Regions from separate parts of the Mycobacterium sp. Aquia_216 genome, predicted to be linked through region 2. Evidence: predicted binding sites of a transcription regulator. Region 2 holds the regulator's gene; the other holds the start of a gene.
What was found. Region 2 encodes LexA, which represses DNA repair genes until DNA is damaged. Its sites were predicted from a motif close to CGAACANNTGTTCG; they were not measured.
Positions count from the first base shown of each region.

Region 1: the regulator LexA is predicted to act here: its motif matches at 1,641-1,654, upstream of cofD (2-phospho-L-lactate transferase).

Region 1 covers NZ_CP113529.1:1,692,549-1,695,958, forward strand. Annotated here, with positions in the region: gene OK015_RS08020 (coenzyme F420-0:L-glutamate ligase) at 1-422, opposite strand, end outside; gene cofD (2-phospho-L-lactate transferase) at 419-1,408, opposite strand; gene OK015_RS08030 (WhiB family transcriptional regulator) at 1,731-2,102, shown strand; gene OK015_RS08035 (metallopeptidase family protein) at 2,122-2,544, opposite strand; gene OK015_RS08040 (DUF3499 domain-containing protein) at 2,718-3,200, shown strand; gene OK015_RS08045 (phosphomannomutase/phosphoglucomutase) at 3,304-3,410, shown strand, end outside.
Region 2 covers NZ_CP113529.1:2,490,853-2,494,262, reverse strand. Annotated here, with positions in the region: gene nrdR (transcriptional regulator NrdR) at 1-95, opposite strand, end outside; gene OK015_RS11630 (LysM peptidoglycan-binding domain-containing protein) at 252-746, opposite strand; gene lexA (transcriptional repressor LexA) at 1,041-1,742, shown strand; gene OK015_RS11620 (LGFP repeat-containing protein) at 1,761-3,410, opposite strand, start outside.

The sequences.
Region 1 (3,410 bases), 800 kb from region 2:
TTCTCGCGCAGTGCGGCGCGCAGTGCCGCGGCACTGCCGTCGGGATCGACCGGTAGCAGCGCGAGTTCGCTTCGGCCGACGTTGGATCCGTCGACCCCGGCGGCGGCCTGGACCAGCCCCAGCCGGTTCTCGGTGATCAGCGTGCGGCCCTTGCGGGCCAGCACCCGGACCGCTTCGTCCTCGACCAGCTTGCGGCGGAGCTCGTCGCGCTCCGCGGGGTCCTCGGGTGCGGCCACCAGCCGGCCCTCGCATTTGGACACCACCTTGCTGGTGACCACCACGACGTCGCCGTCACGCAGCCACGGTGCGGCCGACGCGACCGCGGCACCGAGATCGTCGCCGGGGCGGAATTCGGGAAGCCCGGCCACGGGCAGGATCTCGATCGCCGCGGCGGTGCCATGCTCCTTCGGAGAACGGGTCATGTCGCCACGCCCGCGATGTCCAGTCCGGCCCGGACCATCTCGGCCGTCGCCTTCGGGTCGCTCATCAGCAGCGGCGCCGAGCGGATCGCAACGCCGTCGATGTCGGCGTGGTCGCCCTCGTGTACCAGCCAGCAATCCAATATCCCGGTGGTCGCGCGCGCCCCGTAATGCCGCCCGACCGCCTCCGCCGTGGACTCGACCCCGATCACCTCGAGGCAGGCATCTGCCATGCCGCGCAACGGCTTTCCGCCGATGATCGGCGAGTAGCCGACGATCGGTGCGGCGGCGGCGCGCAGCGCGCCGCGAATGCCGGGGACGGCCAGTATCGCGCCGACGCTGACCACCGGATTCGACGGTGCCAGCAGGATGATGTCGGCGTCGCCGATGGCTTGGGTCGCTTCGGTTGTGGCGCTGGCCGTTTCAGCGCCGACGAACGCAAAGCTATGGGTGGGCACCTGGGCCCGATAGCGCACCCACCACTCCTGGAAGTGGATCGCGCGCTGGCTGTCATCGGCCGGATCGGTGATCACCACATGTGTTTCGCAACGGTCGTCACTGGCCGGCACCAACCGCGCGCCCGGTTGCCATCGGTCGCACAAGGCCGCGGTGATCTGTGACAGCGGGTAGCCGGCGTGCAGCATCTGGGTGCGCACCAAGTGGGTCCCCAGATCGCGGTCGCCGAGTTGGAACCAATCCGGTTGCATGCCGTAGCGCGCCAATTCCTCTTTGGCGTGCCAGGTTTCGTCGCGGTGACCCCAGCCGCGCTCCGGGTCGACGCCTCCACCTAAGGTATACATGCAGGTGTCCAAATCTGGACAAACCCGAACCCCATGGATCCAGGCATCGTCGCCAATGTTGACGACGGCAGTCAGCTCGTGGCCCGCGGTTTGTCCCTCGGTGCTGAACTGACCCAGACCGAGTAACTGCTGGACGCCCAGCAGGAACCGGGCACCGCCGACGCCGCCGACCAGTACGGTGACCTTCACACCGGACGACAGTACCGGCCTGCGAGATGTCGAATTCGGTGACCGCAACGAACAGTTGGGAGGGGTTGTGATCGACACGCCGGAAGGGCGGAATAACAGAAACGCCGGAATTTGGTCACGAGATGGTATGGAAATGCCGCGAAAAGCTTGACCCGGCTGGTCAACCCGTGTCTAATCACATCAGTGTCATTTCCCGGTTGGCCGGCCGGTTCCGGTGTCGCAGACCGTGATTCGATCACTTGTTCGAATTGATTTGTCTGTACATCAGAACAGCGGAAATCTCCACTCACTCAAACAACGAAGCTGAGGAGGCGTACGACTCATGTCTTACGAGCACATATGGGGCGTCATGCCAAGCACTGAGCGCGCCACGATCAGCTCCGCGCCGGCACCGATTGCCCGGCCCCACTTGACCGTGGTCCCTGATGCGCCAGTCGCATTCGAGCCCGAGCCGTTACCGGAACCCGAGCTCACTCCGGACCAATGGCAGGACCGCGCCCTGTGCGCGCAGACCGACCCCGAGGCCTTCTTCCCGGAGAAGGGCGGGTCCACCCGCGAGGCCAAGAAGATCTGCCTGGGTTGCGAGGTACGTCATGAATGCCTCGAGTACGCCCTGGCGCATGACGAGCGTTTCGGTATCTGGGGTGGCCTGTCCGAGCGTGAGCGCCGCCGCCTCAAACGCGGCATCATCTGACTCGACAACCCTGCTGAGGTTATTCGTCGTCGATCGTCGGGTCGATGACCGTGGGTTCGACGTCGAGATAGATGGCCACCTGCGCCACCAGAATCTCGTGCAGTAACTCGCCAAGTTCGACGGTGTCTTTGGCGCGTCGTTCTATGGGCTTGCGGAACAAGACAATTCGTGCTCGCGTCGCGTTGCCGCGGACATCCACCCCGGCTGGGATCAAGCGGGCCAGCGCGATCGGTCCGTCGGCGACGACCTCGGGCGGCCACTGCACGCTGTTGGGATCCTTGGCGGCGATGCGAGGGATTTCATCGACCGCCACGTCGAGGTCCGACACCCGTGATTGCCAGCGCCGCTCGATCGGCTCATAGGCCTCCAGCACCGCCATGTCGAACCGCTCGGCCCGGCTGCGCCATCCCGGCACCGTCGGCGGCAGCAAAGGACCCCGCATATCGCGGCCGCGACGAGTTGCCCGGTGCGGCGCCGCTCGGCCCGACGGCCGTCCGTTCCGCGGGAAACTGCGCGAATCACCCACGCGCCGATGGTAACGGTTGAACATCGTGGGCCGAACGGTTGCGCGTGTCCGGCGCTTCGGCGGCGTTTCCGCACGATAGCCTTTCCGACGTGAACGTTCCCCGTCGCTGCTGCCGGCCCGGGTGCCCGCATTACGCCGTGGCGACCTTGACGTTCGTCTACTCGGACTCGACGGCAGTTGTAGGCCCACTCGCGACCGCGCGCGAACCGCATTCGTGGGATTTGTGCGTCGGCCACGCCGGCCGGATCACCGCGCCCCGCGGTTGGGATCTGGTGCGCCACGCCGGGCCCCTCAATACTGAGCCGGCCAATCCCGATGAAGACGACCTGGTCGCACTCGCCGACGCCGTGCGCGAAGGCGGTGCGGGGGAGGCGGCCGTGCCGTTCGCGGGCGGCACCGGCATGCCGTTGAACGGCTTTCCCACGCAAGCGGGAGGTACCCCCACGGCTCCGCATCTGCACCACACCGGAGCCCAGGCCACCGCACCCAGCAGCCATCTGCTCGCGCCGCCCGACAAGCGATCCGGACGTCGCCGCGGGCATCTGCGGGTGTTACCCGATCCGTCGGACTAGCTCCGCCGGGGTTTTCTGCCAAACCGTTTGGAACCGTAACTTCTGCGGGCCGATAGGCTGACGCCAAGAGGCAAATCAATCCATGGCGTCAAGGAGGCCCCGCATGTCTCGGCCTGCCGCGACTGTCCACCGTGTCATCAAGGCTTATGACATCCGTGGGCTGGTCGGCGAAGAGATCGATGAGTTGCTGGTCGCCGACATCGGGGCCGC
Region 2 (3,410 bases):
GGGCACGACCGACGCCGCCGAATGGCTTGGCCTTCATCGGTTTCCCGCGAGTCGATCACCCGGGAATCGGGATGGCGGCAGAACGGACAATGCATGACCGCTCCTTCGCTGTGCCGGCATCTCGCGGAACACTCCGAGCGTACCTGGGCACGACCGCGCCGGGCCAATGCAGCCGCGACACGCGTGGTGATACCGGAGGATGAACTGAGGAGCCTTGGCGTAGAGCGGTTTTCGCCATCACCGGCGCGGCGTCAGCCGACCGGCGCGATCAGCGTCTGACCCGCGGCCAGCGCCGGCGAGCTCAGGTTGTTCAGTTCGCGGATACGGTCGGCGACCGCGCGGACCGGGGCTTCCGGGGCCACCCGGTGCGCCACGTCCTGTAGCGATTCGCCCGGCTCGACCTTTACCACGGACAGCCGGTCCGGCACGGGAGCGGCCGCCGCGGCGGAGTCGCCGTTGGCGATCTGACCGAGATTCGCAACCAGGCCCAGCCAGAGGGTGATGATCCCGGCCATCAGGGCCAGACCGATCGTCGTCCCGACCGTCGCCGGGCGCCGGCGGTGCGGCGCGGCCGACATCGCGACGCCGGTGCCCCGGTAGCGCATCGGAGTCCCGGCCGGGCGTGACTGCCCGGCGCGGCGCGACCGCAGTGCGCGTTCCTGGTCATAACGAGGCCGTCCGACCAGCCCGTCGCTCGGGCGCCGCACGTTGTTGGTCCGCGGTGAGACTGTGTGCATGAGCGTCATGTGCGTTCCTCCGGTCAACTAATCCTCGCTCGTGCGTTCGACCCTATCGCTCGTGTGTTCGAAATCCGAACATTTGAGCGAAGCGTGTCGCACGAGCAAAACGCTAGACCATGCCACCGACAACTTGTCCCGGTCGCTATCGATGCCATAAAGCACAAGTACCCGGTCTTTTCGAGAGTTACACCATTGTTATTCGCAGAGTGCCGCGAATCACTTCTCCGGGCCGCCCCAGGTGCGACACGCCAGTCGAACACATGTTTGATTCTTGGATTCAGGCGGGCTACATTCAGTGCCATGAGCGACAGCAACGACACCTCAGCAGCCGGACCGGACGGCCGGTTGCACGCCGTGGATTCATCGCTTACCCAGCGGCAACGCACCATCTTGAACGTCATCCGCGAGTCGGTGACCACCCGCGGATACCCGCCGAGCATCAGGGAGATCGGCGACGCGGTCGGCCTGACGTCGACATCCTCGGTGGCTCACCAATTGCGCACCCTCGAGCGCAAGGGATTCCTGCGCCGCGACCCGAACCGTCCCCGGGCCGTCGACGTCCGCGGCGCCGACGAAATGGTGGTGGCAGCGCCGGCCACCGAGGTCGCCGGGTCCGACGCCTTGCCGGAACCCACGTACGTCCCCGTGCTTGGGCGCATCGCGGCCGGTGGACCGATCCTGGCCGAAGAAGCCGTCGAGGATGTCTTCCCGCTCCCCCGCGAGCTGGTCGGCGAGGGCACGCTGTTTCTGCTCAAGGTGGTCGGCGACTCGATGGTCGAGGCGGCGATCTGCGACGGCGACTGGGTGGTGGTGCGGCAGCAGAACGTCGCCGACAATGGCGACATCGTCGCGGCCATGCTCGACGGTGAGGCCACCGTCAAGACGTTCAAACGCGCGGGCGGTCAGGTCTGGCTGATGCCGCACAACCCCGCGTTCGATCCCATCCCGGGCAATGAGGCGACCGTGCTCGGCAAGGTCGTCACGGTGATCCGCAAGGTATAGCGCCGAGCGGACCGGCGTTCAGTCTGCCTTGATGAAGCCGTTGACCAGCGCGGCTTCCTCGCTGGAGAACCAGATTTCGGCCAGCGTGTCGTGGTAGAGGTCGCTATCCGGCGTGTAGTACAAACCGAAGCGGGGGCTGGCCTTGATCGGATAGCCGTCGGGCATCTGGTACGGGTCCTCTAACGGCAAATGGATCGTCGGACGGCCGGATTGCCCTAGTGCGCCGATAGCCGCGGCCGGCGCGAGGTCCGCCTCGTCATCGGTGTCCGCTGCGGCGTGGCGCCCTCCGCCTCTCGGTGCGGCCCCGGACGCGACGCCGAGCGCAGCCGCCAGGCCGGATGCGGCCCCACCCGCGGCGGCAGCACCGGACGCGGCCGCAGCACCCGATGCGGCGTCGCTCGCGGCAGCGAGATCGGGCGGCGTGTGCGGCACGGCGACGTCGGGATAGGCCGCCTCCTCATCGTCGGCTCCGGGGTAACCCGCGTCCGCGTACGCGGCATCCTCGTCGGCGTAATCCAGATAACCGGCCTCGTCGGCGACGGCAGCGTCCGGGTAGGCGGCTTCCGGGCCGGCGGCATCGGTGTAGTCGGCATCGGTGTAGGCGGCATCGGCAAGGGCATCCGGATAACCGGGCACGTCGGCCTCGTCGCGGTAGCCGGCCTGCGGGAGCTCGTCGCCGTACCCGGCCTCGATCAGATCTTCCGCCGACACCACCGGGATGGAATCGGTGTCGACCGAGTCGGGATCCCGCTCGTCGACCCCTAGCTGATCCCACTCCTCCTCGGAAACGGATGCCCGGTGGTCGTACCCCTCGTCGTCGGCCAGCTCGGCGGTTTCGGGTGCGTGCGGCCATCTGGCTCGCGGCACCTCGTTGGCCTCGTGGTGCTCCGGTGCGTTCAGGTCGCTGAATGACAGGTGCTCGGTGGAGGCCTCGGCGTAATCGGGCCCCCAGCGCGGCTCGCCCGTGTCGTCGTAGCCGCCGACATCGACGTCGCGCTCGATGTCGTAGGGCGCCGTCTTACGGCCGGCGCGATGCCGGCGCCACCGCACCGCCACAAACACCGCGAGCAGCACCAAAACCAGCAGCGGGACCAGGGCGAACACGTACCACCAGCTCCAGGTGAACCACTTCTTGGCGTGCGGAGGCATCGCCGTGCTGCTCGGCTGGTTCTGGCCCGACACCTGCAAGCCGGACAACAGCGGGGCCAGGTTGGCCGGGTCGGTGGAGAAGGTGTTCTTTGCCCGATTCCACGAGATCTTGCCGCCGGTGAACTTCTGCGAGATCACGTCGCCGTCGACGGTCTGGTCGCCGAGCGGCGCGCCGAGCTTTCCGGTGGCGCCGCGCAGCTTGTCCCAGGCAGCCTTCATCGCGCCGCGTACGACGAACGCGCCGTGATCTGAGGTCCAGAAGATCACCGGCTTGTCGGCCGCCGAGAACGTGGCGATCCGGCTGTTGGGACTGACGCCGCCGTCGGACTCGTTGGCGGTCGGGAAGCCCAGGTCACTGCTGACCGGGCCACCCAGCGACTCGTACTTCGTCAGAATGTCGCTTTCGATCGCGGCCGCACCGGTTGCCGGGCTGAAGAACACCTTGCCGCCGGCGAAGTTCTGGGCGATGCCGTCGCCACCGATCGGATACTGACCACCCTGCTTGGCGCCCAGCTGACC